3 regions of the Flaviflexus sp. genome follow, and region 3 is predicted to be linked to each of the others. Evidence: riboswitches for the same ligand, from Rfam matches in the RefSeq annotation. Region 3 holds a riboswitch; each other region holds the start of a gene.
The links. Region 3 has a riboswitch for S-adenosylmethionine ahead of ACTHUY_RS06250 (hypothetical protein). Riboswitches for the same ligand answer to the same signal wherever they lie in the genome.
Positions count from the first base shown of each region.

Region 1: another riboswitch for S-adenosylmethionine. It lies ahead of ACTHUY_RS07725 (hypothetical protein); the one in region 3 lies ahead of ACTHUY_RS06250 (hypothetical protein).
Region 2: another riboswitch for S-adenosylmethionine. It lies ahead of ACTHUY_RS07705 (hypothetical protein); the one in region 3 lies ahead of ACTHUY_RS06250 (hypothetical protein).

Region 1 covers NZ_JBQCYC010000012.1:31,245-43,998, reverse strand. The annotation lists one part of gene ACTHUY_RS07765 (IS3 family transposase) at 1-743, shown strand, start outside; gene ACTHUY_RS07760 (hypothetical protein) at 740-1,201, shown strand; gene ACTHUY_RS07755 (hypothetical protein) at 1,358-1,684, shown strand; gene ACTHUY_RS07750 (nucleotide pyrophosphohydrolase) at 1,741-2,079, opposite strand; gene ACTHUY_RS07745 (DUF2075 domain-containing protein) at 2,081-3,859, opposite strand; partial or broken gene ACTHUY_RS07740 (M3 family metallopeptidase) at 4,202-5,637, opposite strand; gene ACTHUY_RS07735 (hypothetical protein) at 6,165-7,256, opposite strand; gene ACTHUY_RS07730 (hypothetical protein) at 7,591-9,330, shown strand; SAM riboswitch class IV at 9,560-9,675, shown strand; gene ACTHUY_RS07725 (hypothetical protein) at 9,691-10,137, shown strand; gene ACTHUY_RS07720 (DUF3320 domain-containing protein) at 10,330-11,664, shown strand; gene ACTHUY_RS07715 (M3 family metallopeptidase) at 12,076-12,754, opposite strand, start outside.
Region 2 covers NZ_JBQCYC010000012.1:26,612-31,049, reverse strand. The annotation lists gene ACTHUY_RS07715 (M3 family metallopeptidase) at 1-1,154, opposite strand, end outside; gene ACTHUY_RS07710 (GmrSD restriction endonuclease domain-containing protein) at 1,558-2,628, opposite strand; SAM riboswitch class IV at 2,913-3,028, shown strand; gene ACTHUY_RS07705 (hypothetical protein) at 3,043-3,444, shown strand; SAM riboswitch class IV at 3,587-3,702, shown strand; gene ACTHUY_RS07700 (hypothetical protein) at 3,713-4,132, shown strand; gene ACTHUY_RS07695 (hypothetical protein) at 4,365-4,438, shown strand, end outside.
Region 3 covers NZ_JBQCYC010000009.1:11,150-23,903, forward strand. The annotation lists gene ACTHUY_RS06240 (glutamate-5-semialdehyde dehydrogenase) at 1-202, opposite strand, end outside; gene trxA (thioredoxin) at 292-669, shown strand; gene ACTHUY_RS06250 (hypothetical protein) at 1,251-2,150, opposite strand; SAM riboswitch class IV at 2,404-2,506, opposite strand; gene ACTHUY_RS06255 (DUF624 domain-containing protein) at 3,061-3,693, opposite strand; gene ACTHUY_RS06260 (carbohydrate ABC transporter permease) at 3,699-4,604, opposite strand; gene ACTHUY_RS06265 (carbohydrate ABC transporter permease) at 4,610-5,455, opposite strand; gene ACTHUY_RS06270 (ABC transporter substrate-binding protein) at 5,548-6,882, opposite strand; gene proB (glutamate 5-kinase) at 7,490-8,605, opposite strand; gene obgE (GTPase ObgE) at 8,602-10,119, opposite strand; gene rpmA (50S ribosomal protein L27) at 10,190-10,447, opposite strand; gene rplU (50S ribosomal protein L21) at 10,467-10,772, opposite strand; gene ACTHUY_RS06295 (Rne/Rng family ribonuclease) at 10,919-12,754, opposite strand, start outside.

The DNA.
Region 1 (12,754 bases), on a different contig from region 3:
ATGCCCACCTGGCTGATCTTGGGTTCGGGCACCGTCTGTTAGCCGATGTGGCACGCGAAGCAGGCCAAGACATAAGTGATCGCACCGCATGGAAAATTGCTTCCGATAACGGCTGGTGGTCAGTGTTTGGCAAAAAGCGGGCCAAGAACGCGAAGTTGCCCGGACCTGCGGTCCATGACGACCTGTGTGCCTGGATCGATGAACACGGCCGGGTCCGGCATGAATTCACTGCTGATGGGCCCAATCGGCTGTGGCTGACCGATATTACCGAGCACTGGACCGATGAAGGCTGGCTCTACCTGTGCGCGGTCAAGGATGCTTTCTCTGGCAAGATCGTCGGCTATTCCATGGACTCTCGCATGACATCTGATCTTGCCGTGGCCGCACTGGAAAACGCAGTAAGCATGCGCGGGCCAGTTGCCGGTTGTGTCGTCCACAGCGACACAGGCTCGCAGTTCCGTAGCCGAGATTTCTTGGCCGCGCTGAATCGCCACGGACTGGTCGGGTCAATGGGCCGGGTCGGGGCTGCTGGCGATAATGCAGCCATGGAGAGCTTCTTCGCTCTGCTACAGAACAACGTTCTCGATCGTCGGCGCTGGGCCACTCGTGACCAGCTGCGCGGTGCGATCATGGCCTGGATCGAAGGGACCTATCATCGTCGGTGCCGACAAGCAGGCTTGGGACGTTTGACTCCGATCGAATTCGAAACCATGATGAACACACCCGCCGCAACAGCGGCATGAAAACAAGCTGTCACCTAAACCTTCAGCAGACCCTCGCGTCCCAACAGTTTCTCGCACTCGCCCTCCAGGAAGGTTCGTTCGGCGCCTCGGACTGGCCACGGTGGTGGGGCGACTTGGCGCTTATGGCCGACGGTGCGGAGGTCCTTACCTACCTACGTGAGAAGGACTTCCTCGTCGAGGATTCGGGGCTGCTCATGATCGGCCCCCGCGCCGAGAAGGAGTTTGGACGACGGCATTTCATTGATCTGCTCTCCACATTCGTCGCTGACCTTGAGCTCCGGGTTGTCGCTGGTGTTCGAGAAATCGGATTCGTCTCGCCGCTGGCCCTTCCAGCTAAGGCGGATCGGGAATCGAGGCCGCTGGTACTCGCGGGTCGAGGATGGTTCGTCCGACATATCGATTGGGAGCGTTTCACGGTTTGGGTTGAAGAGATTCCCACAAAAGGCGATGTGAAGTGACCGTCGGAGGCTGTTGCACAATCGTTCGAGGTGAGCCAGGCAAAGCGGGAAGTACTGCTTGGAGCTTTGCCTGACGTCGAGTTGTAAAAGCGTATTCCGGCCGCGATCGACCGTCTCCGAGAAGAACGCGGTACAGAGGTCAGTGAGAGAGGCCTTGTGTTGAAGCCATCGAAGAAGGGTGGCTCGCGCTTATGGACATGGGCGGGGCTCAAGGCAAACGCAACGTTGCTTGCCGGACTGGGGCTCGAGGCGCAGGGAGTCGAAAACGACAGCATTCTGCTTCCGGATGGCGTCACCATAGACAACATCAAGGCGTCTGACCCCGACGCGGTGCCGCAGATTGGCGCAAACGCAGTTTCCGGCCTCAAGTTCTCGGCGGCATTGCCACCGGCCCTCGCTCTCAGGACGCTAGGGGAGCGCCTAACAGACCCGGCGGGAGCTTCAGCGACAGCTCAGACCGCTATCGTCAGTCTCTATTCGTGACCGTTTAACAATGCGGAGAAGCGGAAGAGAATAGGCAGACGGAGAAATGCACTTCCTCATTCCGCAGAGTTGTACTTTTCGCTGCTTCCGTAGGATTCTTCAATCGTGTACTTCTGCCGATTGGTCTCGAGCTTCTGCCTGATGATCGTCCCGGGATCAAAATCCAAGTCGTCCGCGAGCATCAGACAATAGATGAGGACGTCAGCAAGCTCCTCGGCCAACTCTTGTTGTGAGCCGCTGACCACGTCGTCCGCGCTCTTCCATTGGAATAGTTCTAGCAGCTCAGAGGCTTCAAGGCTGATCGACAGCGCAAGGTCCTTCGCATTGTGAAACTGTCTCCAGTTCCGCTCGTCTCTGAATTGATTGATTTCGTCGACAAGTTCTTGGATTTCCATCTTACAAAAGCCTTCCTGTCGAGCGGTGTAACGCGTCTCGCAACTCCTCATCGACCGCGTAAATGTAGAGTCCGTTGACTCCCCTTGTCAGCAGGACATTGAGTTCGTTTCGGATGAGGTGCTCGCCCATGTGTACCTTTGTGCCGTCCAGCAGAGTCCGCTTTTGCGTCGCCCCCTTATTGGCACTCTCGGTAGGGTCAAATACAACTCGCCCGTCACGGAACTTCACCGATGGCCCGACAATGACACCAGCGAAGTTGAGGTCGAAGCCCTGGATAGTGAAAGTCGATCCGACCTCGTCGATAGTATGGTCCATCTCCGCCCACGCCATATCCTTGAGCATCCGAGCCTCAGTTCGACTGAGCATTGGCATGGTTTCTCTATTCCATGGCATTTCCCAATCGTCGATGCGCACGGACCAGGTCCCGCCGTCCTCGGGCGATGAGCTGCTGCTGTAGGGCCAGTCGTACGTCGCCAAGAGGCGGGAGAGTCCCTTTTCCATCTCGGAATTGGAGTCTGCACGCTGCTGAATTGCAGAGTGCAGCTCGTGAGGCGAATCGAAGATCTTCAGCTCATATCCGTGATCGTCTCGTCCAAAGTCGTCCACGGGGGCTTCTGAAATCAGCTGTTCGTCGATGATTCGGCGCAGCCACCTGACCGTCTCTTCACTTGCGTCGATTCTCATCTGATTCTTTAACTCAACATGGTGGGTGGTCCGAGATCGTAGCCACTCCAGAGCGCTCGGCTCCCAATACTGATTGGTTCTGAGGATCTGGTTTTCGTCAAAGACCAGGACAACGACCTTAGCTCTGTCAAGCAGATCGGCGAGCTGATTTGAACCGCGATAGCTCTGCTTGCCCTGGGTCCAGAGAAGATGTCCCTCATCGACGAGGATCACTTCCGCCTTCTCATCGGTTGACCGAGAGTTGATGAATGACGTCGGCTTCGTGACGCGGTTGGGGTGCTTGTCTATGAGCCCCAATTTCTTTGCGACTTGCTGGTACACCGTGAGCTGCTCATCGTGATTCACCAAGAGGTATGCGTCGAGATCCTTGAACTCGAACGGATCATCGCCAGTCTCCTGCCCCTGGAAGAGCTCATAGAACAGCGAGCTGAGGAGAACTGTCTTCCCCGCTCCGGCCTCTCCTGAGACCATGATGAGCTGACCGTCTTGATGGTTCTCCAGAGCCGTCGAGATCAGCGCCAAAGCTTCACCCTTAGCATCAAGCTGCTCTTGCGTGAGTTTGTGAAAGGGTGATGCTTTGAAAAGCGCTGAATTCTTGATGAAGTCTTCAGCAGGAAAGAGCTTCTTGTTCCTCTTGCGTAAACCCCGCCATATCGACTCAAAGACTTCGTCAAATTCTGTATGCGTGTAGTACTTGTTCTGGGGGTTAGTTCGGCGGTTGTAAAGCTCCTCAATCAACTCCGATCCCGACAGGTAGAGCATGAGCCTGTTCTCGACATCGAGAGTAAGGGACTTATTGAAATACTGATGTCCTATGACGAACATTCTGCTTCCTGGCGAGGCTGCAAGGAGACGCCAGTCATCGCGGTCGCGTTCCAAATGCTGAAGAGTCCGGCTTCGAATATCGGTAGTCTCTCCGACGTAGACGCGGAACTTGGCGGATTCCTCGTGGAAGACGACGTACACCGTGGGGTAGTCGAGTAGAAAATTCGAGGCCCCGGAGCCGTTTGGTCTTGCCTTCAATTCGGAGATGAACGCGTCGAGAGACTCCCGCTTGAAGTCCAACTCTTCAATGTAGGGGGATTTCCGAACCATCAAATGCTCCTGATCATCTTCTCTCGTCCATACGACTCTAGTCGATAAGAAATGGGTTCCTTGATAAGGAGGGCTGTGGTCGTTGAGTGCCAACCAAACGAACGCCCGCCTTATGGCCCTTGGTACGTCATGGGATCGTCAGCTCCGCGGCGTTCTCGCGCTTTCAATTGTCCATCAACTGATGACGGGTCGGCTCGCCGGGGGAATGAAGGGCGTTACGAGGCATAGCGCCTCGTAACGCGGTACTGATGTGCGCAGTCGTGAATACAGGAATCAAGGTCTTGGTGCCGACGTCTCAGTGACTGTACCAGAACCTCTCCAATGCTCGGTCGACGCTCCTTTTCAGAGTCCCCTGCGTTCCAAGAGCGCCTCCGCCCTCGGCTCCCTTCCGCGCACACAAGTGAAGGACTCCATCGAATCCCTCGATGAACCCCGTGACAGCAGCTCTCGGCGCAGCTTCTCGCCTGCCTCTCGGTTGAGCCCGCCATCGCTCTCTCTGGCACCCTCGGAAGCGAACCACTGCTCGATGTCGGCGACCAGCACCTCGGCCCACATATACGAGTAGTAGCCAGCGTCGTATCCGCCGCTGAAGGTGTGCTTGAAGTAGGCGGTGCGGTAACGCGGCGGCACGAGCTCGTGGTAGACACCGAGATCCTTCAGTGCCTTCTGCTTGAACTCTCCAATTGCTGAAGAGCTCGGCACCTCCTCGGCGCTGATCTGGTGCCATGCCTGGTCGAGGAGCGCCGAGGCGACGAACTCGGTTGTGGCGAAGCCTTGGCCGAAGGTCTTCGACGCCGACAGCTTCGCCGCGAGCTCTGTCGGCAGCGGCTCGGCAGCTCGACGAAGGCCCTGGGAACTGCTGTTCCTGAGGTTGACACGTAGTACGTGTCCGACAGCAGTCCGTGAAGGGCGTGCCCGAACTCGTGGAACACAGTCTCGACCTCATCCCACGTGAGAAGCGTTTACTGCCCCGCGGGTGGCTCGTCGAAGTTCGAGTTGTTCATGATGACAGGCTTGGTGCCGGCCCGGCGCGACTGGTCGACCAGCGAGTGCATCCACGCACCGCCGGACTTGCCCTTGCGGGCGTAAAAATCGGCCTGGAACAGACCGATCGCCTCGCCGGACTCGTCGAAGACCTCCCAGGTCTGGACGGTGTCGACCTAGCCGGCGATGTCGGGGCGCGGAGTGAAGGTGAGGCCGAAGAGCTTCTCGGCCGCGTAGTAGATTCCCTTCTCCACAACATTGCTGAGAGCAAGATACGGCTTGAGGGCAGAATCACCGACCGTGACCTGGCCGCGGAGCTTCTCCTGATAGAAGGCCCAGTCACCTGCCTCGAGACCATCGTTCAAGGGGTCGTCCTCGACGAGCGCGCGAAGATTCTCCTGCTCGCGGTCGACAGCCTGGACCGCGCGTGAAGCAACGGAGGTGAGGAGATCGATGATGCTCTGAGAGTCGCCTGCCATCCCCTTCATCGCCACCACCTGGGCGTGATGCGGCTGGCCGAGGAGGGTCGCGCGTTCGGCTCGCAGCTTGGCGATATCGACGACGAGCTGACGAGTGTCAGACGATTTGAAGTCGCCGAGGCCGCGCCTAATGGACGCATCGAGAAGTGCCCGCCGGGTGGCGGGATTTGGGAGATCCGCCTGGAGTGGCTGGTTGGTGAAATTGAGGAGCGGAATGCGGAATGTGCCGGCCTCCTGCTCGAAGCTCGCGATCTGCTCGTCGCTCAGCCCTGCCAGTCCGTCGCGCGAATGGACGATGAGCGCGTTGTCGTCCATGGCCTTCGTGGCGCGTTGGCTGAAGAGAATCTCAAGGCAGGACAGCTGCGAGTCGATCTCCTTCAGCTTCGCCTGTTCCTCCTCGGACATGTCGATGCCCTTGAGTCGGAACTTCTTGAAGGTGTCCTCGACGAAGTGATGCGTCTCCTCATCAGCCTCGCTCAGGTCGACCGCCTCGAAGCGCTCGAACATGCGACGGTCGAGCCAGAACGCATTCGTGTGTACAGTGAGCGCCGGACCGAGTGTGGCCTGGATCTTCTCGAGTTCGGGACCGCCCATTGACGAGAAGAGCGTGAATGCCGGGGCGAGTGCGTGATTGGTGACGTCATTTGACTCATCGAAAGCCACCACGGTGTTCCAGACGGTGGCGGGTTCCGTGTTGGTCGCGATCCCCTCCGACTGCGTCCGCTGATCTTCCATGGCCGCGCGGGCTACCGGAATCATGTGCTCGAGCTTGATAAGGCCCCAGTCGGGCGATCCGTGCGGCAGGGTAGATAGGTGCGGAGAGGGTTGTGCACTGGACGGATTTACTCCTCATCAAGCCCAAATGCAGTTGATACCTGTTCGATGGTGAACTGTTGACGGAGTCGGGTAGCGCTGTTCTGGTTGGCGAACATTCCGGTTCTCCAGAAACCCTGACCGCTGGGGACTGTGTGGGTCCAGTGGACAGGGGCGGCCCATTCAGCAACGTTGTCGTCTTCATCTCCGTTGTGTCTGTAGTTGCCATCAAGTGCGAGTGACGCCAATAGAGTCTCGACTCCCTTGTATTCAACTTTGAGCTCATCGAAGCGTTCAGCTTCGCCAAGTACGGTACCGACTCCCACATACCCATCTTTGGGAATGCATGTGAAGACACGTGCGCCCGGCTTAAGGTTCTTCAGAGTTCTGCTGAACCACTCGCCACCGCCTGCGGACACGAATCCATACTTCCTCCCATCGGACCACTGTCGACCGCCTTCATACTCGCCGAAGGACACATACCAGTCGGTACCGTTCCAGGGCTCGCGGGTCTTCGATCGGCGCGAAGATGCTGATGCAGGCGCGGCTTGGCTCGTCGCCTCAACAAGCCAAGAGCGTGCGAAGTATGAGTTTCCGCCATCGACAAAGTGTCGGAAGAACACCACGTTGATGGGAAGCGCATACTCCTCATGGAGGAAGAGAACAATACGTTCAGTTGCGGGATCCACGCTCGATGCCACGATAGTGAGGACCTGAGAGGCGTTCACCTCGAGCGGCAGCGTTTCGTTGAACATCTCCGCGAAAGCTTCTTCAAGTGCAACGCCCGGCTGGTAATCTTCGAAGATTGCTTGAATATCAGCTCGACCAAGAGTCGCCACCCACGAGCCATAGTCAATGACCTGGGCTGTGGTCTCCCGCGGAGTCTTATCTCTCTTCAATTCGATGACATAGACAGCAGCGGTTCCATCAAGAGCAAGGAGGTCAATGAAACCACCGTGCGCCGTCGGCACCTGGCGGCCAATAATAAGGAGTGCCTCGCCGAGCATTGAAGCGTCCGACTCAATGTACGACTCGAGCTGAGATTCGAGGCTGACAGCCGTCGGGACGACTCGTGTTAGCTTCTCGCCATCTACTCGCCAAAGCCCCATTTCAACAGGCATGACATCTCCACTCGCATTAGGATTTCAGGTTTCTTCTCCTAGCCTACTTTGATCTCCACAAGGTGGATGCACCAACAGCTCATGAGCTGCACTCGGAGCGACTGGCCGGACTTCGTCGGCGCGGTTGAGACCTTGCTCTGACTATGCGAAGTGCGTAGATGCTTGAATCACCCCTGAAGGCGTAGAGGGGAGAATTGTCCAACTCCTGAGCGAAACAATTCATGAATAGTTCGCTGGAATCGTGTCGCAGCGCCTTGGGGTTTCGGTGAGAGTGACCGGCGGATTGCTCTTCTGTAGGGTGGATCCCCTAACAGGCACGTCAGGGGGTTACGGCATGAAGGTGAAGAAGATGATTGCTGTGATAGCTGCCGGATCAGCGGTCCTTGTTGCCTGCTCATCTGCAGATAACAGCACTGCTGATGGTAGCGAGCGCTCTTCGGATGACGGCGCTCAAGAGTCTGTTGATGAGAGAGAGCGGGGCGACGGGGCCGGTGAAGAAGCGGAGCCTGCAGAAGAGGCAGTTGCGGTGGTTGTCGAACCCACGTCGCTTCTTGTCATCGGTGCTGAAGCGAGCGAAATATCGATTGCGATGAGTGAGCAGTTCTTTGAGTCCTCACCCGGAGCTGTTGTGACTGATGAAAAGCTTGAGCTGGAGGCGTCTTCGCTCGGCATGGCCTATGCCGTGCCTGTCCTTGTCGAAGGAGACGGGATTGTTGACGAGCTGGAGCGGCTTGATGCAACCTGGGTGATCACCGTCGGCGTCGAGCTCGAGGACATGGAAGACGTAGAAGCCATCCCCGCAGTCCTTCCTGCAGAAGCGGAAGAGGAGTCTGGCTCTGAGGATAGCGCCGAGGATAGCGCCGAGAGTGCTGAGGATAGGGCTGACCCCGGTGTGACTGGTGAGGAGTCAAGCGTGCCGGATGAAGGGGAGGAGGCTGAGGCCGATCCTTCCCTTACGGTCGTGACGCCCGAGGGAGAAGACCTTGATGCTCTGCTTTCTTTGGCTGAAGGGGAAGCCTTTATTGCTCCGCAGTTGACTGATGTTGAGCTGGAGCATGGCATTGATCTGCTCGATGGGGTTGTTGTGCTGACCGATGGCAGCTCGATTGCGGCGGTGGGCACGGCCCGTGCGGCTGGTGCGGCCATTGTCCTGTCCCCGGCTGACCCCCGCGGGTCGAGTGAAGCTATTCAGGTAGCCGAGTCTGCCGACATTGTTCTCGGGCTGTTCGAGGAGGAACTTGAGGACTTTGAGTGGCAGCTGGCTGCCGCATCAACCGGTGTTGAACTGCCGGGTGGGACCCAGCATGTGTTCGGGGGGAAGCGCTACATTGCCCTGTACGGCTCACCCATCACACCAGCACTTGGGATCCTCGGCGAACAGGATGTTCCCTCCACTGTTGCTCGTGCTGAAGAGATGACGGAGCCATACCGAGCTCTGACTGATGACACGGTTGTGCCGGCCCAGGAGATCATCGTGACCGTGGCAGCCGGCGCACCGGGTGATGACGGAAACTACTCCAACGAAGGCCCGATCGAATGGTTTATTCCCCTCATCGAAGCCGCGGGAGATGCGGGCCAATATGTCATCCTCGACTTCCAGCCCGGCAGAACTGACTTCCTTACACAGGTCCAACAATACGAGGAGCTGCTCGCCTACCCGCACGTGGGAATAGCTCTCGACCCGGAGTGGCGGCTTGGTCCCGATGAAGAGCCACTGACACGGATCGGCCATGTAGAGATCGATGAAGTGAATGAGGTGATTGCCTACCTCAGCGACTACGTCCGGGAGAGCAATCTTCCCCAGAAGATGGTCGTCCTCCACCAGTTTCAGCTTCAGATGATCCGCGATAGGGACCAGCTCGATCTATCTCGCTCTGAAGTTGCTCTGCTGATCCATGCAGATGGTCAGGGGAGCCAGGGGGCAAAAGCGGGCACCTGGCATGCCCTCCACCAGGATGCTCCAGAAGGAATAGCGTGGGGATGGAAGAACTTCATCGATGAAGACTTTCCCATGCTCACCCCGGAAGAGACCTATGCGGTGGAGCCGCTGCCGGAGTTTGTGTCCTATCAGTAGGTGATGTCAAAGCCCCGCGTGCTTCGGTGAAACCCGCTGGAGCGTCGTGAGTTGCTGGTAACGGCATCTAATTTTTGACGGGCTGGTGTTCGCAATGATGAGTAAGTGGGAGCATTCGTCCCTATTAGTCCGCCTCGACGGGCGGGTTTTATGGGCCGAATAAACCTTGTCAATTGTTAATCGGATTAACAGTTGACAAGGTTCCTAGAGGTATATATTCTGGAGCGTAGATCGAGAAGTTCGACGCTAAGCCCCTCGGCTAGTCGACTAGCAACCGCGTTACGTGCACGGTGCTCCTGAGGGAAGATCGGCCCCCGCGCAAAAGCTCGGGCGGAAGAACGAAATTTAAAGGAATGTTCCATGATGGATCACGGTCCTTCTTTCGGGAGCAATGCTCCCAGCTCTGAAGATATTCTAGAGCGTGAATTGGTGGCTCTTAGTTTCACCTCCCCGTCAGGTCGAGCCGTTGGTATCGCGCCGGCGGCCCCGCTGTGTCCCATGTATGTGGCCGGCCACAGCATCCACGCTATTCATGCGCGTCATGCGGTGGAAAGCACGGATTGGGTACCTGCCCGCATCGTCGAAGTCGACGGTCATTATATTGAATGTGAAACCGTGAAGGGTCGGTTCCGGCGGTGGAGCCATAACCCGGTGCACCTGCGTAGGGGTGCTGAAGTCCCTGCGTTGCTGCCCAATGTAGAAGTCCTGTGGTGCGAGCGGTACTACATTCTGAAAGTTGAAAGTGACGGAATCGGCCAGCTGTTCTCCTTGGGGGAGGGAGAGGTTTCCTCGTGCAAGGGCTCCTGAGGGGCTGATGTCGGATAGTTCCCCTAGCCGACTGTATTAGCTCTGCTGATGGCTTCCGGCACGCGGTGTGCCTGCCGGAAGCCATAACGGGGGCCTGAGTGCCGGTTCTGGAATGCATTGGGTTGAAAGAGTTCAATCATCGTCGATGCGAGGCCGGTCTTGAAATCATTCGTTTTGTAACAGGAGAAAGTAATGCTTAACGAGCATGACTTATCCCTAAGCGGCAGGGATTCTGTAGGTCGCAATAAAGAATTCGACATTCCTTTCAATTCTCACTATGTCGCGGGACTCTCTCATCAGCGGGATGGCGGCGTTAGCCGGCCAGTGCTTTCATCGACAGTGGAGAATGTTCACTCCGTGCCCCATTCTGAGAGAGACGAGAGCCGAGCGATAGTCGGCCAGGTTTTGGAACTTCTTTCCCCCCATCTCCAGAGGCTTCTGGATGAGCGGTTCGCTGAGGCAGTCGAAAAGCGTCGCGGAGAAGTTAACCTGACTATGTCGTGGGTTGAATGCCTTGAAGGTGTCGATAGGGCGCGAGGCAGGACGCCTCTGCCACTGTCGTCGGGGGACCCCCAGTCCCAGCTGCGGGCACTGACCGAATCGATGGGTAGCTTCGGCTTTGTCTTCGATGTGCCTCGCCGCCGTGATGTGTCCTGTAACGGGCAGGTCTTGCGGGTCGCCCGCAATGACTTTGTGCATCAGCGAGACTTCTTAATTCCAGAGGTCTATCGAATCTGCGATGCCGCGACGGTCGTTCTTTCGATACTCGGGAAAGGCTTGCGAGATGACGCTCTTGAAACTTTGAAACATAGCGCTCTCAAGAGGCTTTGGCAGCAAGCGGTGGCGATGCGAGAAAGTAGGGCATCAGAGACTAGTCAGCGTGACACGCGGGCCAGCTCCAGTCGCGCCGAGCCTTCGACCGTACGGTCTGTGAATCTGGAATCACCGACGAAGGACTTGGAAACCCTTTCCCACGAGCGTGCGAACGATAATGGACCCCTGCCATTTGCTTCGTGGAACGAGCGTCATGTGGGTACCGCCGAGGAGTTGGATTCCATTCGATCGGGAGCGACCAAGAAAAAGATCCAGGCTCTTATTCGCGAAGTTGTTGCGTGTGAAGGACCGATTCACATTGACCGACTTAAAACCCTCGTTGGAAAAGGCTTTGGCCTTAGCCGAGTGAGGGGGTCGCGTGTTGACCAGTTGATATGGCAGATCAAATCTAGTGCTCTACATATCGACCAGCACCGCTTCGTGTGGCCAGATGGTCTTGATCCGTCGACTTGGCGCGGTTTTCGCACGCGCGAGTCCGGCCCAAATCTTGAAGAGGTTTCACCTCGTGAAATCGCAAATGCCTACGCATACGCTCGTGCACTAGATGAGCTTTACTCTGAGGAAACGCTTGAGAGGTTGACTCTCAGGATGCTCGGCGGAAAGGTGATGAGCACGAGGTCGAGGAATGCGATACGTCGAGCGCTTGCGTTGTATTTCACTCTGCCGGAGATGCGTGAATACGAGGCTGCCTGATTCACCTGATGTGGGAACGAGTCGGTCCAGCGCTGCCCTCATTCCCGCACAGGCGGGCTAGGGAGGGTGCCGGCCTCAACTTTGTTGTGCAGTGCGCGAGCTGACTCTCTTTCTACAGAGGTCCAGGGCAAAAGGTGGGTCTTCAGGGATCTCGTCTAAGAAGCGAGGGCTGACGTAGACGGCAACGACTGCCCCAACAATCCACCAGCGACGCTTCACGCTATGTCCTCATCTATCCACAGGTGAAAGTTTTCACCAACGTAACCGTCAGTGAGGGCGAAAACCTGGGGTGAAAGCCCCATGGGAATTAAGTCGTTTGTGACGGACTGTTCGGCTGAAAGAGGGGGTCCAATTGAACGGGACGCAGAAGGGGTCGACTCATTAGAGCCGACCCCTTCTGCGATGAAGGACTTAGAGGCCCCTACGCTCCAGCAGTGCCTCCGCACGAGGCTCCCTGCCGCGCACAGCCTTGAAGGTCTCCATGGGGTCGCGCGATGAGCCGCGTGAGAGGAGCTCGGAGCGGAGAATATCGCCGGCTTCTCTGTTCAATCCGCCATCGCCATTCTTCGCAGCTTCGGACCCGAACCACTGCTCAATGTCGGCCACGAGGACTTCGGCCCACATGTACGAGTAGTAGCCGGCATCGTAGCCGCCGCCGAACGTGTGCTTGAAGTAAGCACTCCGGTAGCGGGGCGGGACCAGGTCGTGGTGAACTCCGAGATCCTTGAGAGCCTTCTTTTCAAAGGCCTCGATCTCATCGGAGGTCGGCACCTCGTCGGCACTGATCCGGTGCCAGGCCTGGTCGACAAGAGCAGATGCGATGAACTCGGTTGTTGCGAAGCCCCGGCCGAATGTCTTCGAGGCTGAGAGCTTAGCTACGAGATCCTCGGGGAGGGGCTCCCCGGTCTCGTGGTGCACGGCGTACTGGGAAAGGACCTCGGGGTGGTATGCCCACATCTCAAACAGCTGGCTCGGCAGTTCAACAAAGTCCCTCGGCACTGCTGTGCCCGATGTTGATGCGTAATACGTGTCCGAGAGGAGACCGTGCAGAGCATGCCCGAACTCGTGGAAAACAGTCTCAACCTGATCC
Region 2 (4,438 bases), on a different contig from region 3:
GTCTCAATCGTGTCGACGTAGCCCTTGATGTCAGGGCGCGGGGTGAAGGTGATGCCGAACAGCTTCTCGGCCGCGTAGAAGATGCCCTTCTCGACAACGTTCGTGAGTGACAGGTAGGGCTTAAGAGCAGCATCATCGACAGCGACCTGGCCGCGGAGCTTCTCCTGGTAGTAAGACCAGTCGCCAGCCTGAACACCATCGCCGGTGCTGTCTGCGTCGATCAGACCCTTCATGTCCTCAAGTTCGCGGTCCACTGCTTCCACTGCCCGTGTGGCAACAGAGGAGAGGAGGTCGATGATGTTCTGCGAGTCTCCTGCCATGCCCTGCTGTGCGACAACCTGGGCGTGATGCGGCTGGCCGAGAAGCGCTGCGCGCTGGGCGCGGAGAGTCGCGATCGCGGTGACGATCTCACGAGTATCTGAGGACTCATGCTCACCAAGACCACGGCTCATCGATGCATCGAGCAGAGCCCGGCGCGTTGCCGGGTTCGTCAGATCAACCTGGAGGGGCTGGTTCGTGAAGTTGAGGAGCGGCAGGCGATACGTGCCGTCGTCCTGCTTGTAGGACTCGATCTGTTCATCGCTGAGCCCAGCCAGCTCCTCGCGTGAGGATACGGTCAGGGAGTAATCATCCATGGCCTTCGTGGCACGCTGGCTGAACAGGATCTCAAGGCGGGACAGCTCGGAATCGAGTCCCTTCAGTGTCTCCTGCTCCTCGGCTGGCAGATCAATGCCCTTGAGGCGGAACTTCTTGAGAGTGTCCGTGACGAAGTATGTTGTCTCCTCATCAGCATCGTTCAGGTCGATCGAGTTGAAGCGGTCGAATAGGCGGCGGTCGAGCCAGAAAGCGCTCTGATGTGCGGAGAGCTCAGGGCCAAGAGCTGCCTGGATCTCATCTAGTTCATCCCCGCCCATCGAGGAGAACAGGGTGAATGCGGGTGCGAGAGCACTGTCAATAACATCGTTCGACTTATCGAAAGCAACAACTGTGTTCTCTACCGTTGCAGGCTCCGGGTTCGATGCGATGGTCTCCCACTGCTGCCTCTGAGCCTTTAACGCTTTATGAGCGGCTGGAAGGATATGCTCCGGCTTGATTGCCTCCCAGTCAGGGACTCCGTAGGGCAGGACAGATGGTGTCAAAAGAGGATTCGTCATACAACGATGCTAAACGAGATTGATGGCGCAGTTCTCCCGCCAGTATTCCCTGCCGCCCCTGAAATCATTGTGCTGGTTGAGGTATCTCAACTGAGAGGAGTTCAAACCAGCCGGATGCTCCATTGGAGCTGAGGCTCTACAACTAACTTCCAACCTAACTTCACACTTAACTTCACACCCTGTGAAGTTAAGTGTGAAGTTAGGTGTGAAGCTGACTCTCTGCTCGTGCCTGCGGATGCTCAAATCTCTTGCAAGCCCAATGTTTGTCGCGTGCCGCAGGCGGTTGAATCGTCATCCTCTGCAGGTGTGAAGCTCCGGCAGGATTCACTTCTGCCCGTGAGGTTAGGTGGGGGTGGACAGTGTGGTGAGTACGCCGCGTCGTAATGGATGATGGCTGACTGCGCTATTCGCAGGCGATACCGTCCCTGTCCCCGTCCATCTGAACCCGGTAGCCGGGCTCGCCTTCGAGGATAGGAGCGGCGCCGGCCTCTCGTGCTTCCGTGCAGTTGGTGTAGTACACGTCCTCGGGTGATACGGGGCTTGGTGCGGGGGTGGGTGCCTCAGTTGTTGGCGCTGCTGGCTGAGGGTTGCTCTGATGGATGTTGCCCGATGGGATGACAGGGACGGAGTCATCGGCCTCGGGGATTGTCTGATCAGGGCACGATGACAGGATCTGGATGATTGCGTCCTTCTCCGCAGCGGTAACCCACAGGCTGTACTTTGCTTTAACGCCGACCTGGTGGGCGACATAGTCGCAACGGTAGGACTTATTGCTCGGCAGCCATGTTGCCGCATCGCCCGCTCCCTTCTGCGAGTTGCTGCGACCGTCAACAGCGAGAAGATTGAGAGGATCGTTGGCGAAGAGCTCGCGATCATCGGCAGACATCTGCTGTGCACCCTTCTGCCATGCATCGGACAGTGCGACCACGTGGTCTATCTGAACCTCTGAGGATGTCGACTGGCCGCGTTCGAACAGAATGGTGTCACCCGTGTATGGGCTGATGATGGTCCCGGTCAGGACAACGCAGTCCCTTGTCCCGGGCTTGAATGTTTTATCCGTGAGGTCGCGGCTCAATATGTCATTGCGAGTATCGCAGCCGTTTCGGTCGATGTCTGCCCATCTTTGACCAAAGAGCTCCCGGTCATAGCCGGTCTTCGGTGCACGTCCTTTTACTTCAAGAGTCTCGACCACCTCGGTAGCGAGGAGCCCGTCAGTATCAGCTGTGGTGACGCTCTGTTCGGGAGTTGTTGATTCCTCAGTAGCGGTCGGTGTTTCAGTCGGTTCAGGCTCCACCGTCGCATCGACGGTGATCAGCTCTTCTTGTTCGTCTTCCTCTGACGGGACTATCGAAGCAGGCTCTTTAGTTTCTTCATGAACTTCGACAAGCTCTGTGCCCTCGGTGGTCTCTTCTGAGAAATACGTGCCGGCACCAACAACAGCAACAGCTCCGAATACCCACCAGCGAAGCTTCATTCTCAGTCCCCAATTTTTAAGTCTTGTGAGTTCTCAACAGTCCGAGTGTAATCGGGGTCGGAGGCGGAAATGTGGGCCCTATAGTTGGCAGGCTATGCATTCAAGCACATGTTGACGGCCACTGTTCTGGGTACGTCCCCTCTCCAAATAATTCGGCTCCGCCATGACGATCAGCTCAGAGCGAGCCCGGATCTCTTCGTTGCTGATACAAGACAGGTGGAGAGAGGGGCGGGAAGAAAATCAACAAATTTCTGTCCGACCCCCGTGTGCATAATAGAAACATCGATCAAGAAGTTCGACGCTAAGCCCCTCGGCTAGTCGACTAGCAACCGCGTCTCGCACACGGTGCTCCCGAAGGAAGATCGGCCCCCGAGCAAAAGCTCGGGCGGAAGTATGCGATATAGGAAAATTCTTATGAACCCCATGGACGATGCGCCGGATGCGCACGAATACATTTTCATCGAAGGCCCAGACGTCACTGTGGAAGACTGCAGTAAATACAAGTCTGGTCACCGTGTCCATTTCATCCAGGTCCGGCTTGCCTCTGAGGAGCGGAGAGTCGCGGCCGAAGTGACCGCGGTAGATGGTCATTACATCGACTTCAGAACAGAAGCAGGCACCCAGCGCCGCTGGAACCACGACCCCCAGCGCCTGCTCAAAGTGCAGGAGATAGCTGCCCGGGACCCCGAGGCGAGGACTGTCTGGTCGGAAAGATACCACCTCCTGACCGTGTACTCGAAAGAGCCCAGCGGGTCTGTTGTCGGAACTCCAGTCACGCTTGCGCCGAGCCCAACGGACTGCGGCTACAGCCTGTAAGCCGCTGCCGAGGGCAGCCGAATCGCAGTGTGTTCTGACCATTGAAATCAGCTGTTTCAGCTGAGCTCTCGAGGTCGAAACACGGGTCGGGTAGAAAAGCAGAATATTTCTGTCCGACCCGTGGGCCCATAATAGAAGTATCGATCGAGAAGTTCGACGTGAAGCCCCTTGGCTTGTCGACTGGCAACCGCGTATCGCACACGGTGCCTCCAAGGGAAGATCGGCCCCTGGGTAAAAGCCCAGGTGGAAGCGAGCGAAAAAGGACATCATGAACGACGACAACCACCATGAGGCGCATCCTCCGGCGGACGATAAGAACAGATTCACCGAGGTCTACTCCGGCAGCACATGCCGGTCCGGCGAGAACGGCCACTATCTTTCCGCCGAAGACTACGAAGCAGCGGACCAGGACACCTGGGAAACCGTCATCCTCACCGGTACCCATGGGAAGTTCATCCACATCATCTCGGGCGAAGGCTCAACGCGGGTATGGACTCACTCCCGTTTCCTGGTGACATCGATCCGCCTTCTGCACTCTGAGGGCGGAAACGTTGAACTGCACAAGTCGAAGGGAATCCTACGAGCGACGAATGGCCTGATAAGAGCGATCACCAGAGTGGCAGCGGAGGTCACTCCATGCGAGTACTCGAGGCCTGAGCTGCCAAAACCTCTACCCCGAAGCATCTAACCTTCATCAACCTCGAATCAGTGCGGGAAGCATATAGCTCCCCGCACTGATTCATCTCTTTCACCGCGATAGCGGTGTCTTCTCAGCGGTGCAGCCACGAGGCTGCGCCGCGTCTTCGCACTCAGTGCCACAGGATTTGACAGATATTCAATCACCCATGGTGGGGCACTGCCTGGCTCAGGTCGTGCCCCACTCGATTGCCCTGGCGGGGCTAGATACGGATAGGACAGATATGTTCGAGCACGAACACCAGGCCATGCGCTTTTCCAAGAAGACTTTCGAATGGAGCGAAATCCTTGTTTTTGA
Region 3 (12,754 bases):
GAGCCTCAGTGAGCCCATTCTCTATTCCGCGCTCAACATCTAACTTGTTGGCCACCACAATCTTCGTTGCATTGGCCTCCAAGGATTGCGCGATTGCCGCTAGTGCATCGTTCTTTTGACCGGTCGAAGCTCCCCGAAGGATCTGCGCTGCTTCGCGCCCCTTTGTCGCCAGTGCCCTGACTGCGTCACTCGTGTTCGTCATGAGAATAAGCGTATAGGGAATTATTCGATCGTCCAGTGAGTTGAAGCCCTTGTATCACCTTTCGAGGTACCCGACCGTAAGGACAACAAATGGCGACCGTAGAAATCACGAAGGAAAACTTCACCGAGACAGTCAAGGAAGGCATCGTCTTCCTCGACTTCTGGGCAGAGTGGTGCGGCCCGTGCCGTCAGTTCGCGCCAACCTTCGAGAAGGCATCGGACGAGCATGAGGACGTAGTCTTCGGAAAGATCGATACCGAAGCAGAGACTGAGCTCGCCCAGAGCTTCCAGATCATGTCGATCCCGACCCTCATGGTGTTCCGTGACGGCATCAAGATCTTCGAGCAGGCTGGCGCTCTCCCGCCTTCGGCACTCGAGGACCTCATTGAGCAGGCCGAGAAGCTCGACATGGACGCAGTACGCGCCCAGATCGCCGAGCAGCAGGCAGCGCAGGGCGAGCAGGCCTAAGCATTCGATCGATTGCTGGTAGCCCGCTACTTATTAGCGGATAACCAGAACTCTGTGTGGGGCGAGCAGTAAATGCTCGCCCCACACTCATGTCCAAGCAGCTGAACTGGGCATGATCTGGCATGACACCTATTCCAAGGGTCTATCCCTGGGATCCAAGGGACTATCCCTATCGATGAATTGCGCCCATTCCAGGCGCAGCGTCCTGCTCTTTCCGTGCCTATCGACTCTTCATAGCCGAACAAGCTGTGCTTCGTTGCCAAACCGACGAATCAAAGTAGCCCGTCCCCCGATCTGATCGCCTGTGCAGAGCAATGGTTTGGACTATAGGTCGATGGTTTCGCCAGGCTCTGTTGTCGAACAGAGCAAATGGCGAGTGAAAGGGGCGCGCCGCTCAGCAAGCACCGCGCCCCGTTCACGTAATTTACTTTTCGTCCAAGGCGTTGCTCGTTCGAGGATTCAAACGTTCGAGGTTTCAGATACAGAGCCCTCAAGCCTCGCGCAACCAGGCTTCCCGAGCTAATGCTCGGTCTTCCGGACCTTTAATCCGTGTTCTATGCCTGTTCGAGGAAAGCTTCCCTTTAGGCAGCGGCCTCGGCTTCGCGGCGTGCGTGCAGAAGAGGAAGAACGCCGCAGACAGTGGACGCGAGATCGGTGGGAAGGGAACCCGGGAGGATCGTGAATGCATCGCCGGCACCAAGGGCCAGCCAGGATTCTACGTGGTCGGCAACGTCGTGGACGGTACCGAGAACACGTGCCGAGCCTTCTGCGTAGCGATCGGCACCTATGGCGGAGATAAGATTGCCGCGCTCCTCCGCATCCATCGCGCAAGCCGAGACGATCATGAAGAGATCGCAGACAACCTGAAGGTCGTGTCCGGCTTCCAGTGCTGCGGAGCGCAAGGAGTAACGGATCTCGCGGGCCGTGTGGGGATCCTGTTCGCGAAGGCGAACGGTATCAACAGCAGTACCGAGCTTAGTGAGATCAATCGACTGAGCAGTATCACCGGTCAGGGCAACCGTGACTGGAGTACCAGCATCCTGCGCACGGCGAACCAGATCGAGAGCGGCATCTAGTTCCCCGTGCGGGATGTGGATCTCGAGACCAACGCCCGTGTCCTTGACCAGGTCGAGGGCGGCGTTGCCGACCTCGTGGGCGGTGACGGAAGCAAAGATGGGGCCGGTAATCCGGGACGTGAGCTTCACGGCTGCGCGGATAGCATCGAGCCTGCAGTCCCGCAGGTGCAGATCGGATCGCAGCAGGAAGGAGGCTCCGAGGGTGACTCCTGCAAGACCATCGGTCAGTGCCGCTGAGGTCATGGAAGCCAGGCGGCCGAAGTTGCAGGTTTCTACCGGGAAGTCCTCACCGAAGTCGGTATCGGTGTCGAGCACTTCTGCACCGAGGGCAGACAGATCGATCGAGAGGGCGGGAACGCGGTAGCTGGAACGGGTTTGGTTTGATGAGGGCAGCTGGATAGTCATCGTAAATCCTAAGAGTGGTATAGCAGAGTGCTCCGAATTGGAGCTGATGTGTGAAGGTGCGTAAGTGACGCTGGAGGGATAATGAGATTCCCAGGTGTAGATCGCGTTGGCCGGATCAGGCCATGGACTTATGCGTGCGCATATACATTCGATGAATTCGGTGCGTAGCCGATACTCGGACGGACTGCCCAGTCGTCTGGTAAATATTCGTGAATGTCATGCTATTTTCCTTCGTGCTTTCCCACCGCGAACGGTGCTTCGCTTGCCGATTGAGGCCTGGTCATCACCCGGGGCACCCCTCGCACGTGAGGGGTTGTCGACCAGCTAGCCGGGGCTCTTCGCTGGTTCTCTGGACCACGGCCAGAATAACACGGTCCCTAGTCCGCATGTCAAGACGCCGCCGCCCATTACGTGAGATCAGGGAATCTCATGGCATTATTAGGTCAAATTTAGCGATTTGCAGCTACCGTTCGGTAGCGTTCTGAAGAGCCACAGGGCCGCTCCCCTATCGGCAGGGCGTATCCGCTATACGCAACCCAAGAGGCCGGTCGGAACGGTGATATTTCGTTGGAATAGCGCGAGAAGCGCGCAGTCGCCTTTCCTGGCACTCTACTGCACAAATCAGTTCAATCGGTTATGCAGGACCGAGGTAGATCCAAAATTTTCCGTCCTGCGCAGTTCCATTGTGGAGACGTCTGTCACACATGACGCGCTCGATACTGCGACACATGGTGTCTCGCTCCATATGGCCTAGAGTAGCTCGTATTCGGCGGAGAGACCCTCCCGGCCAATATGGGCCGGTACCGATCCGGGAGCCAGTACTGCGTCATATGCCAGTGCGGAGCCTGCGGTAAGGGTGGCACCAGCTAGCCCACACTGCTTCCCTGATACCTGCCCCCTGATCCCTGGGCTACTCGTGGCTGCCGTATGCCCTCAGTGGTGCGGCAAGGAGGATGTCGTGGAGGTAGAGGATGGCGGCGGGGAGGATGAGTAGGTTCGCGAAGACAAGGACGCCGAGGATGTCGGGGTTGAAGTAGAGAATCGCTGGCTGGATGAGAAGCAGTGCGAGAGCGAGGAGAGTACGCGGCAGGTAGCGGAACGCTAGGAGTGCTGAACGTTTAGTTGCTGAACCTATTGGGGCCTTGTACTGGCTGATGTAGGGGAAGTACCAGACGGCGAAGCCCAGGATGAGGATGGTGCCGGTGATGGAGAGGACGGTGGCGATGGTGCCGGCCAGTCCCAGGTCCATGCGGCCGATAGCCCAGATCTCCCAGGCTGCCAGGAGCAGGAAGACGAGGATGAGTAGCCAGGAGATGGTGGCTCGCCAGAAGGTTTCCTTGAAGGTATTCCAGAATGTTTTGGCCGGTGAGGAGCCCTCCTCCCGCAGTTGCTGGAGGAGGGCGGCGTGGGCGCCTGCTACTGAGGCGCCCACTGTGATAACTGGTAGGCAGAAGAGGACGAACAGCACGTTGATGATGATCGCCTCTGTTACCGCGACAAGCCCGTTGTAGAACTTGGTGTCGGGTGCGAGCCACCCTGCCATAGCGATCAGCCCTTGACGGAACCGGCGACAACGCCCTCAATGATGTGCTTCTGGGATACGAGGTAGAAGACAACGATCGGGATGATAGCGAGTACCAGCATTGCCATCATCGCTCCCATGTCCCTGTTGCCGTTCGAGCCCACCAGCATCTGTACCACGACAGGGATGGTCTTGTATCGGGTGGAGAGGCCGATGACGAGGTATGGAAGGAGGTAGTCGTTCCAGATCCACATGGCGTTAAGAATCGCCACGGTGACGGTGGTGGGTTTGAGGATGGGGAGGATGATCCGGAAATAGTTCTGGAGCGGCCCACACCCATCAATGTAGGCGGCCTCCTCAATATCTAGGGGAATACCTTTGATGAAGCCCGAGAAGATAAACACCGATAGGCCTGCTCCAAATCCCAGATAGAGCACCACCATGCCCAAGGGGTTGTTGAAGTGGAGCATGTCGGCGATCTTCACGGTGGGGAACATGACCATCTGGAAGGGGATAACCATGGAGAACACAAACAGGTAGTACAGGGCCGAAGTCCACCAGGTCTTTACCCGGATGATGTAATAGGCCGTCATAGCACTGAAGAACACGACGGTAGCGACCGAGAGAACGGTAATGACGAAGGACCAGAGAATGGCTTCGAAGAAACCGGTCCTGGCAAGGCCCGTTGTGTAGTTCTGCAAGCCCGCCCACATGTCCCCAATCGGGAGAGCGAACGGGTCGGAGCTGATCGAGAACTTGTGCTTGAACGAGTTAATGACAATGAACAGGATTGGCCCGATGAAGACAACGACCAGGAGAACAAGAACAACATAGAAGAAGCCGTTGCGTGCTGGCTTGGGCTTCTCCCCCGCTGAGAGCGTCTGGTTCCCCTCCGGTAGGGGTTCGGCGGCGTTCTCAGCATGTTCGATCATGGCGCTCATGCCTCGACCTCCTTGCTTCGGGTCGCCCGTAACTGGACGAGTGCGATCAGGACAACAAAAATTACGAAGATAACGGCCTTGGCCTGGCCGACACCTTCCTGGCCCATCCGGGCAAACATCGTGTTCACGATGTTGAGGGCAACCATTTCGGTCTGCGCCTGCGGCGCACCGTTGGTGAGCGCAAGGTTTTGGTCGAACAGCTTGAACGAATTGGCCAGTGTCAGGAATACACAGATGGTGATCGTGGGCATGATAACCGGGATAGTGACATGGCGCAGGGTCTGCCACCTCGTGGCACCGTCAATTTCGGATGCTTCGGTGAGCTCGGGTGGGACGGACTGGAGGCCGGCAATGTAGATGATCATCATGTAGCCGACCTGCTGCCAGTTGATGAGCAGGATTAGGCCCACGAAGCCGTACTCCCATTTGGAAATGATCGTGGTGCCGTAGTTCGCGAGCACGGCGTTGATCATCTGCTGCCACGTGTATCCGAGAACAATGCCGCCAATGAGGTTTGGCATGAAGAACACGGAGCGGAAGAAGTTTGTGCCACGCAATTTCTGCGTGAGCAAACGCGCGATTGCGAAAGCAAAAATGTTGACCGAAACAACGGCGACAAGGACAACGAGGATCGTGAACCCAAATGAACTGGTGAAGCCCTGGCTCTCATCAAACGCCCGCTGATAGTTTTCCAGGCCCACCCATTCGGCATTCGAGATCGTCGTGAAATCGGAGAACGACAGGTAGATGCCGATGACAAAAGGCAACAGGAACGCGATGGTGAACGCGATGCCTGTTGGGGCCACGAAAACTGGAAAATACTTCTTTAGTGCTCTTTGCATGTTTGTCTCAATTCTGGAGCGCGTCCTTGCGCTCCGTAGGACAAAGGGGGTGCTGGGGGCGGGTCAGACGCCCCGCCCCCAGCGTTCAGGCATTAGCCCAGGTTAGCCTTCTCGGAGGCCCAGCTGGAAACGAAGATGTCGACAACATCGTTCCATTCCATGTTGCCCGATGCGTACTGGGCAAGACCGCCAGCGAAGTCGTCCTTGAACTTCTGCGACGGGAAGGTGGTGAACACCCACGGGATCGGCTCCAGATCCGGGTCGGTCATGTACCGGTTCACTTCCTTTGCCAGCGGGTCGGACGGGGTCGAATCGCCAAACGACTCAAACGGAGCAATGAAGCCCAGATCGTTGGTCACGTAGTCCATGCCCTCTTCAGAGCTGAACAGCCAATTCACGAAGTCAATCGTGGCCTGCTGGTCGGCTTCGGAAGCTTCGGAGTTGATAGCCATGAAGGCCTCGGTGCCGATGTTGATCGACTTGGACTCTTCGCCCTCGACACCGGTGTAGATCGGGAGGAACTTGATATCGTCCTCGGCAACGACGTTGCCTTCGATGCCGCTGATCTGGCTCCACGCCCAGTTGCCATTCTGCACCATGGCGGCCTTACCGGTTGCGAACTCCTGCATAGAGTCCGTGACAGTCTTTGACGGGGTCAGCGAAGGTTCCACCGTCGAGTTCGTCAGGTACAGGTCAAACACATTCTTGTAGTTCTCGTTGTACGAGAAAGCGATCTCCTGCTTGTCGGTCACGCCCTCTTCGTCGTACTCGTAGAACACGGGAATGTTGGCAAGGTGGGTCTGGAAACGCCACTCCTCACCCGTAGCAAGCGAGGTGGAAGCGAAGACACCGTCAATGCCCAGCTCGTCCTTGCGAGCCTGCATGTCATCCGTGACTTCCTTCAGGGTGTCAAAGTTGTTGATCTCATCCATCGAGGTCACGACCGCGCCATCCATGGCGAAGTAGTCTTCGAAGATTGCCTGGTTGTAGATGATGCCGTAGCCCTCTACTGCCAGCGGCACACCGTAGATCTTGCCGTCCTCGCCCTGAAGGGCAAGGCCCGGATCGTTCAGGTCCTGAGCAAAATCAGTGTCATCGAGCTCGAGAGCGTATTCCTGCCAGTTCACGAGACCCATTGGTCCGTTGATCTGGTACAGGGTCGGCGCTTCAGACTTCGTGATCTCAGACTTCAGTGTCTGCTCGTACGTACCGGAAGCAGCCGTAACGACCTTGACCTCAACACCGGTCTCCTCGGTGTACGCGGCCGCGATCTCCTTGTAGGTTTCCTCGGACTCCGGCTTCCAGTTCAGGAAGTAGACCGAGCCCTCGCCACCTTCCGCCTCATCGTCAGACCCGCACGCAGCGAGACCGCCAAGGGCGAAGGCGCCGGCCGTCAAAACAGCGACGGCCCTCTTAGCGTTGAACATGATGTGTCCTCCTTCGGACATCCAAATAACCCATCGGCGTCCTTGCCGACAGGCGTTCACAGAAGACTTCCTGGACATAAGTACAGAGGAAGTTCCGTTTTGTCACGATCAATATCATGGCACATGGTTTTCTCATTCACCAAGACGAAACACCTAGTATCCACCAATACGAAGTGCACATCTGGCCGAATCGAAGCGAACGAACTGGGAGCTCGGCTCAATGCCACAGACACCAGGGTCAGATAGTTCAGAATTCGCTTAAGGATGCCAGGTGAGCGATCCTCTTCAATCAAATACGATCGAGCCGAGCCGACCTGAACGCATCTGGGCCAATCAGGGGCACAGTCGAGTGCCACGAGGACTCTGACCTACCGGCTCTGAGAGGCTCGTTGAGTGGCACCGGGGCAATCATTTTCGGCGTACACCGAGCTATTTTGACTGCTCCAACAATGAGCGTCTTTCCCCGTCACCGGAATGAAAGGGAGCGCTCTGCCTGTCTCCCACCAACATCATTGCGGGCACGCACTTCGTAGACGTATCGGCGGAAGCCCTACCAGTCTTCCTCAATCATGCGTGCGACGGATGGGGCGGTGATCGGAAAGCTCCGTCAGTGCCGCATCAGCACCATGTCGTCAACGTGGACCGCGGGGCGGCCTGCGCCAGCTACGCCGGCGGAGGCACGGAGCCTTTCAGAATCCCAGCCAGCTAGTCCTCGGGCAACGAGGTTGCCGTCGGGTCCGATGATGTCGATGGGATCACCCGGATCGAAGGTTCCGACAACGTCGGTGACACCGACGGCGAGAAGCGAGTTGCCACCGGATTCCAGGGCAGCAACCGCACCAGCATCAAGCCGAAGCTGACCGGATGACTGTGCCGCATGGGCGATCCACAACGCTCGAGCGTTCGACTTGGTGCCGGTGGCAGCGAACCAGGTGCCGACTGGCTCTCCTGCGAGGGCCCTACCAAGATTGTCGGCCGAGGTGACGATGGTGGGGATACCGAAGGCGGTCGCCATGCGAGCGGCGGTAACCTTGGTTGCCATGCCACCGGTACCGAAGGAGCTACCCCTGCCGGTGATCGAATAGTTCTGAAGCTCGGACATGTCACCCACGAAGGGGATCCGGCGCGAGCCGGGTTCCTTGGGCGGGCCAGAGTAAAGAGCATCCACATCCGTGAGCAAGAGCAGGAAGTCAGCATCAATGAGGTGGGCGATGAGAGCTGCGAGACGGTCGTTGTCTCCCAGCCTGAGTTCCGAGGTGGCCACCGCATCGTTCTCGTTGACGATGGGAACGATCCCCATAGTCAGTAGCCGGTCGAGAGCCAGGCGAGCGTTGCGGTAGTGGTTGCGGCGAATTACATCGTCGGCGGTGAGCAGGACTTGGCCGATGCTGATGTTGTGGGCGTTGAAGCGCTCGCTGTATTCGGCCATGAGCTTTGTTTGACCGACCATGGAGGCGGCCTGAAGCCCCGCCATGTCCGTCGGCCGCGACGTCATGCCGAGACTGCCGACGCCCGCGGCGACGGCGCCGGAGGAGACGAGCGCGAAGCGCTGGTCCCTGCTGTAGGCCTCTGCGAGAGTGTCGGAGAGGATATTGAGCTGTTCGTGGTTCAGTGTGCCGTCAGGCAACGTTAGGGAGGAGGATCCGACCTTGACAACGAACTTGGGGGCGCTGGGGACGAGCGACCTGTTGGCCAGTCCCCACTTTATTGATCCGCTGGTCACTGCTCCTCCGGATCGGTCCAGACTCCGGACTCGCGCTCCGTCCACAGTTCTTGGCGAGCAGCTTCTTGAGCGTCCATCTTCTCGTAGAAGGCATCCCGCTTTTCCTGACGGGTGGGGCGAGAGGACTCTTCGAAGCGAAGATCCGTACCGCGTGGGCCAAGGAGCTCTGCACCGGTTGCCATGGTGGGCTCCCAGTCAAACACCACTCCCCCGTCGACATCGCCGATCACGACGGTGTCGCCAGCAAGAGCGCCTGCCTTAACGAGTTCATCCTCAACCCCGAGCTTCGCGAGTCGGTCGGCCAGGTAGCCGACGGCCTCGTCGTTGTCGAAGTTGGTTTGGCGGACCCAGCGTTCGGGCTTATCACCAAGGACCTGGTAGAAGGTGCCGGAGCTACCGCCAAGGCGGTTGATGTGGAACTCGTTGCGGGCGCCACGCGGCTCGGGCCGCAGAACGATCGGTGCGGGCTCTTCCTCGGGCTGGTTCTCGCGTACCTCGGTAACGAGAGCCGCAAGAGCGAAGGAGAGTTCACGCAGTCCCTCGCGGGACACTGCGGAGACAATGTGGACCGGGTACTTCTTGCGCAGGTCCTCGGCAACAAACGCTGCCAGTTCCTTGGCTTCGGGCACGTCGGCCTTGTTGAGAACAATGAGGCGAGGGCGTTCCATGAGCGGCAGGTGGCCATGGGTGGGCGGGATCTGCTGGGAGTAGATCTCAATCTCCCGCTCCAGTGTCATGAGATCAGACTCGGGATCGCGTCCCGGCTCCAGGGTGGCGCAGTCAAGCACGTGAACAATAACTGCACAGCGTTCAATGTGGCGTAGGAACTCGAGACCGAGTCCCTTCCCTTCCGAGGCCCCGGGAATAAGGCCGGGAACATCGGCAATCGTGTACCGAACGTCCCCAGCATCAACCACACCGAGGTTCGGAACCAAGGTGGTGAACGGGTAGTCGGCAATCTTGGGCCGTGCGGCGGACATGGAGGCGATGAGGGATGACTTGCCGGCCGAGGGGAAGCCCACGAGAGCAACGTCGGCGACGGACTTGAGCTCAAGAACAACGTCGATCTGTTCACCCGTGTCACCGAGCAGGGCAAAGCCGGGGGCCTTGCGCTTCGGGGATGCGAGGGCTGCGTTACCGAGACCGCCCTGGCCGCCCTTGGCAAGCATGTACTGCGCGCCGGGGCCCACGAGGTCAGCAAGGATATCGCCATTCATGGACTTGACCACGGTTCCGCTGGGTACACCGAGGATCAGGTCCTCACCGGACTTGCCAATCCTGAGGTCGCCTTCGCCCGGCTTGCCGGAGGTGGCTGCCTGGTGTGGGGAACGGTGATAGCTAAGTAGCGTGGTTACCTGCGGATCAACCTCAAGGATAATGTCGCCACCGTTGCCGCCGTTGGCCCCGTCGGGGCCTCCGAGGGGCTTGAACTTTTCCCGGCGCACGGACACGCAGCCGTTACCGCCGTTGCCCGCCTTAGCGTGCAAAACGACCCTGTCAACGAAACTAGCCACCGTTACCTCCAAAGAATGGCAGAAGGGGTGGACGGCACTGCCGTCCACCCCTCACTGTTTAAAATTTTGTTCAGGCGGAAACCGGAACGATGTCGACGATCTTGCGATCGCGACGGACACCGAATTCGACGGTGCCGGTTGCAAGGGCGAACAGCGTGTCGTCCTTGCCGCGCCCGACGTTGTTGCCGGGGTGGAACTTGGTGCCGCGCTGGCGAACGAGGATCTCGCCCGCGTTCACGAGCTGACCGCCGAAACGCTTAACGCCGAGGCGCTGTGCGTTCGAATCGCGACCGTTGCGCGTTGAGGATGCACCCTTCTTGGTTGCCATAGTTCAGGTCCTTCCTTACTCAGGCGATCGAGGTGATCTTGACGCGGGTCAGCTGCTGGCGGTGCCCCTGACGCTTGCGGTACCCCGTCTTGTTCTTGTACTTGATGATGTCGATCTTCGGGCCCTTTTCGGCCCGGACGATTTCTCCGGTCACCGTTGCGGAAATCCCGTCCGCAGACGTGGTGACCTTATCGCCATCGACAAGCAGGATCGGCTCGAGCTCGACCTTGTCACCGGCCTCGCCCTCGATCTTATTCATGACGACAATGGAGCCGACGGACACCTTCTCCTGGCGGCCGCCAGCCTTGACAATCGCGTAAGCCACGTTGTTTGCTCATCTCTGGTTGACGTATGCGGACATTAAAGTCTTGTGCCCCGGTTGGGCACCGACGTCCCATACTACTTGAAACAGTTTCTGTCAGCCAAGCCCTGAACCGCGATAAACGGCGGATTCGGCTGTGTTTTTCAGCACTACTTGGTCGGGAAGGTCATGATCCCCGGTGCGGAGCTGGACTTCGGGATGATCGTGCCCGACGAAGCGGAGCGCCGCGACTTACGGTTCTCATCCTCGACCTTCTCCTCCACCGGCTTCCCAGCAGGCTTCGGTGCAGGCTTCTTAGGAGCAGTCTTAGCAGCCGTTCCCTTCGGCTTCTCAGCCACGATAATCGCCCCGCCAGTGGTCACGATCGTTCCCGACGAGGCAACCCGGCGAGCCTTACGCTCAGCGGGAGGCGTAGCAGCAGCAGGCTCGGAGTAGGCCGTCCTGGACTGAGCTGACCTTGAAGCAGTCTTCTCTGCAGAGTCAGCCGAACCGGCAGAATGGCCGGAGGAATCCGTGCCCGAGCCGCCCGGCTGGACCTTACCGGAGACGCCGACCTTGCCGGAGACACGGCCGCGCGAACCTGACCTGTCGTCACGTCCAGCGGACTTGTCAGAGTCAGCGGTGCCCTGAGAATCCGCCCCCTTCGAGCTGGCGTTCCTCGAATCCGCGTTCTTCGAACCTACGTTCTGTGAATCTGCGTTCTGTGAATCGGAGCCCTTGGAACCGTCGTTCTTGGAGCTTGCGCCTTCTGCGAGCTTCGAAAGGTCCTCGGTGAGGTCCGGGATAGAAGAAGAGCTGGCGGAATCGGTTCCGTTGGTGGAGGCGTTCCGGGCGGATTCGGAGCGGCGTGCGGACGAGCGCCTGCCGCGGGGCTTGGCGTCTTCCTTCTTATCCTCGTCCTCTTGGTGGATCTGCGCAGCTGCTGCTGCGATAGAAGCAAGGGCGGACTTGACCTCTTCGCGCTTGGCGGTCTCTTCCTTATCGACCACCGGCGGGGTCGGTGCGGGCTTCGACTGCTGCTGCTTTTGCGGTGCGGGGGCCTGCTTGGGCTGGTCGCCCTTTTCCACCGGCTGGGTATGGATGTGGTATCCGCGTCCCTCGCAGTGCTCACAGGTCGTGGAGAAGGCCTCAACGAGTCCCTGTCCGACGCGTTTGCGCGTCATCTGGACCAGGCCAAGGGAGGTTACTTCGGCTACCTGGTGGCGGGTACGGTCCCTGCCCAGGCATTCGATGAGACGGCGGAGCACGAGATCCCGGTTGGATTCGAGAACCATGTCGATGAAGTCGATGACGATGATGCCGCCGATGTCGCGCAGGCGGAGCTGGCGAACAATTTCTTCGGCCGCTTCCAGGTTGTTCTTCGTGACGGTCTCTTCGAGTGTTCCACCGGAACCGGTGAACCGACCCGTGTTGACGTCAACAACGGTCATAGCTTCCGTACGGTCAATGACGAGCGAGCCACCGGAGGGCAGGTAGACCTTGCGGTCCATTGCCTTGGCCAGCTGCTCATCGACCCGAGCGTCCGTGAAGACGTCCTTGTTGGCGACCCACTTGTGGACCCGCTCGTCGAGTTCCGGGGACAGCTCGTGTACGTACTCCTTAATGGTGGAGTACGTGTTGTTGCCCTGCACGTGGAGGGACTCGAAGTCTTCGTTGAAGACGTCGCGGACAACGCGAACAGCGAGCTCCGGCTCTCCCTTGAGGAGCACGGGTGCCGACTTGGCGGACTTCGACTTCTGCTGGATATCGGCCCACTTCTGGGTAAGGCGCTCGACGTCCTTGCGGAGCTGATCTTCCGAGGCTCCTTCGGCCGCCGTACGGACTATCACTCCGTGCTCGGCGGGAACGATTTCCTTCAGGAGCTTCTTGAGCCTCTGACGTTCCCGCTCGGGGAGCTTGCGGGAAATCCCCGTCATGGCTCCGGAGGGAACGAGAACAAGATGGCGACCAGCGAGAGTGATCTGGGCCGTGAGGCGCGCACCCTT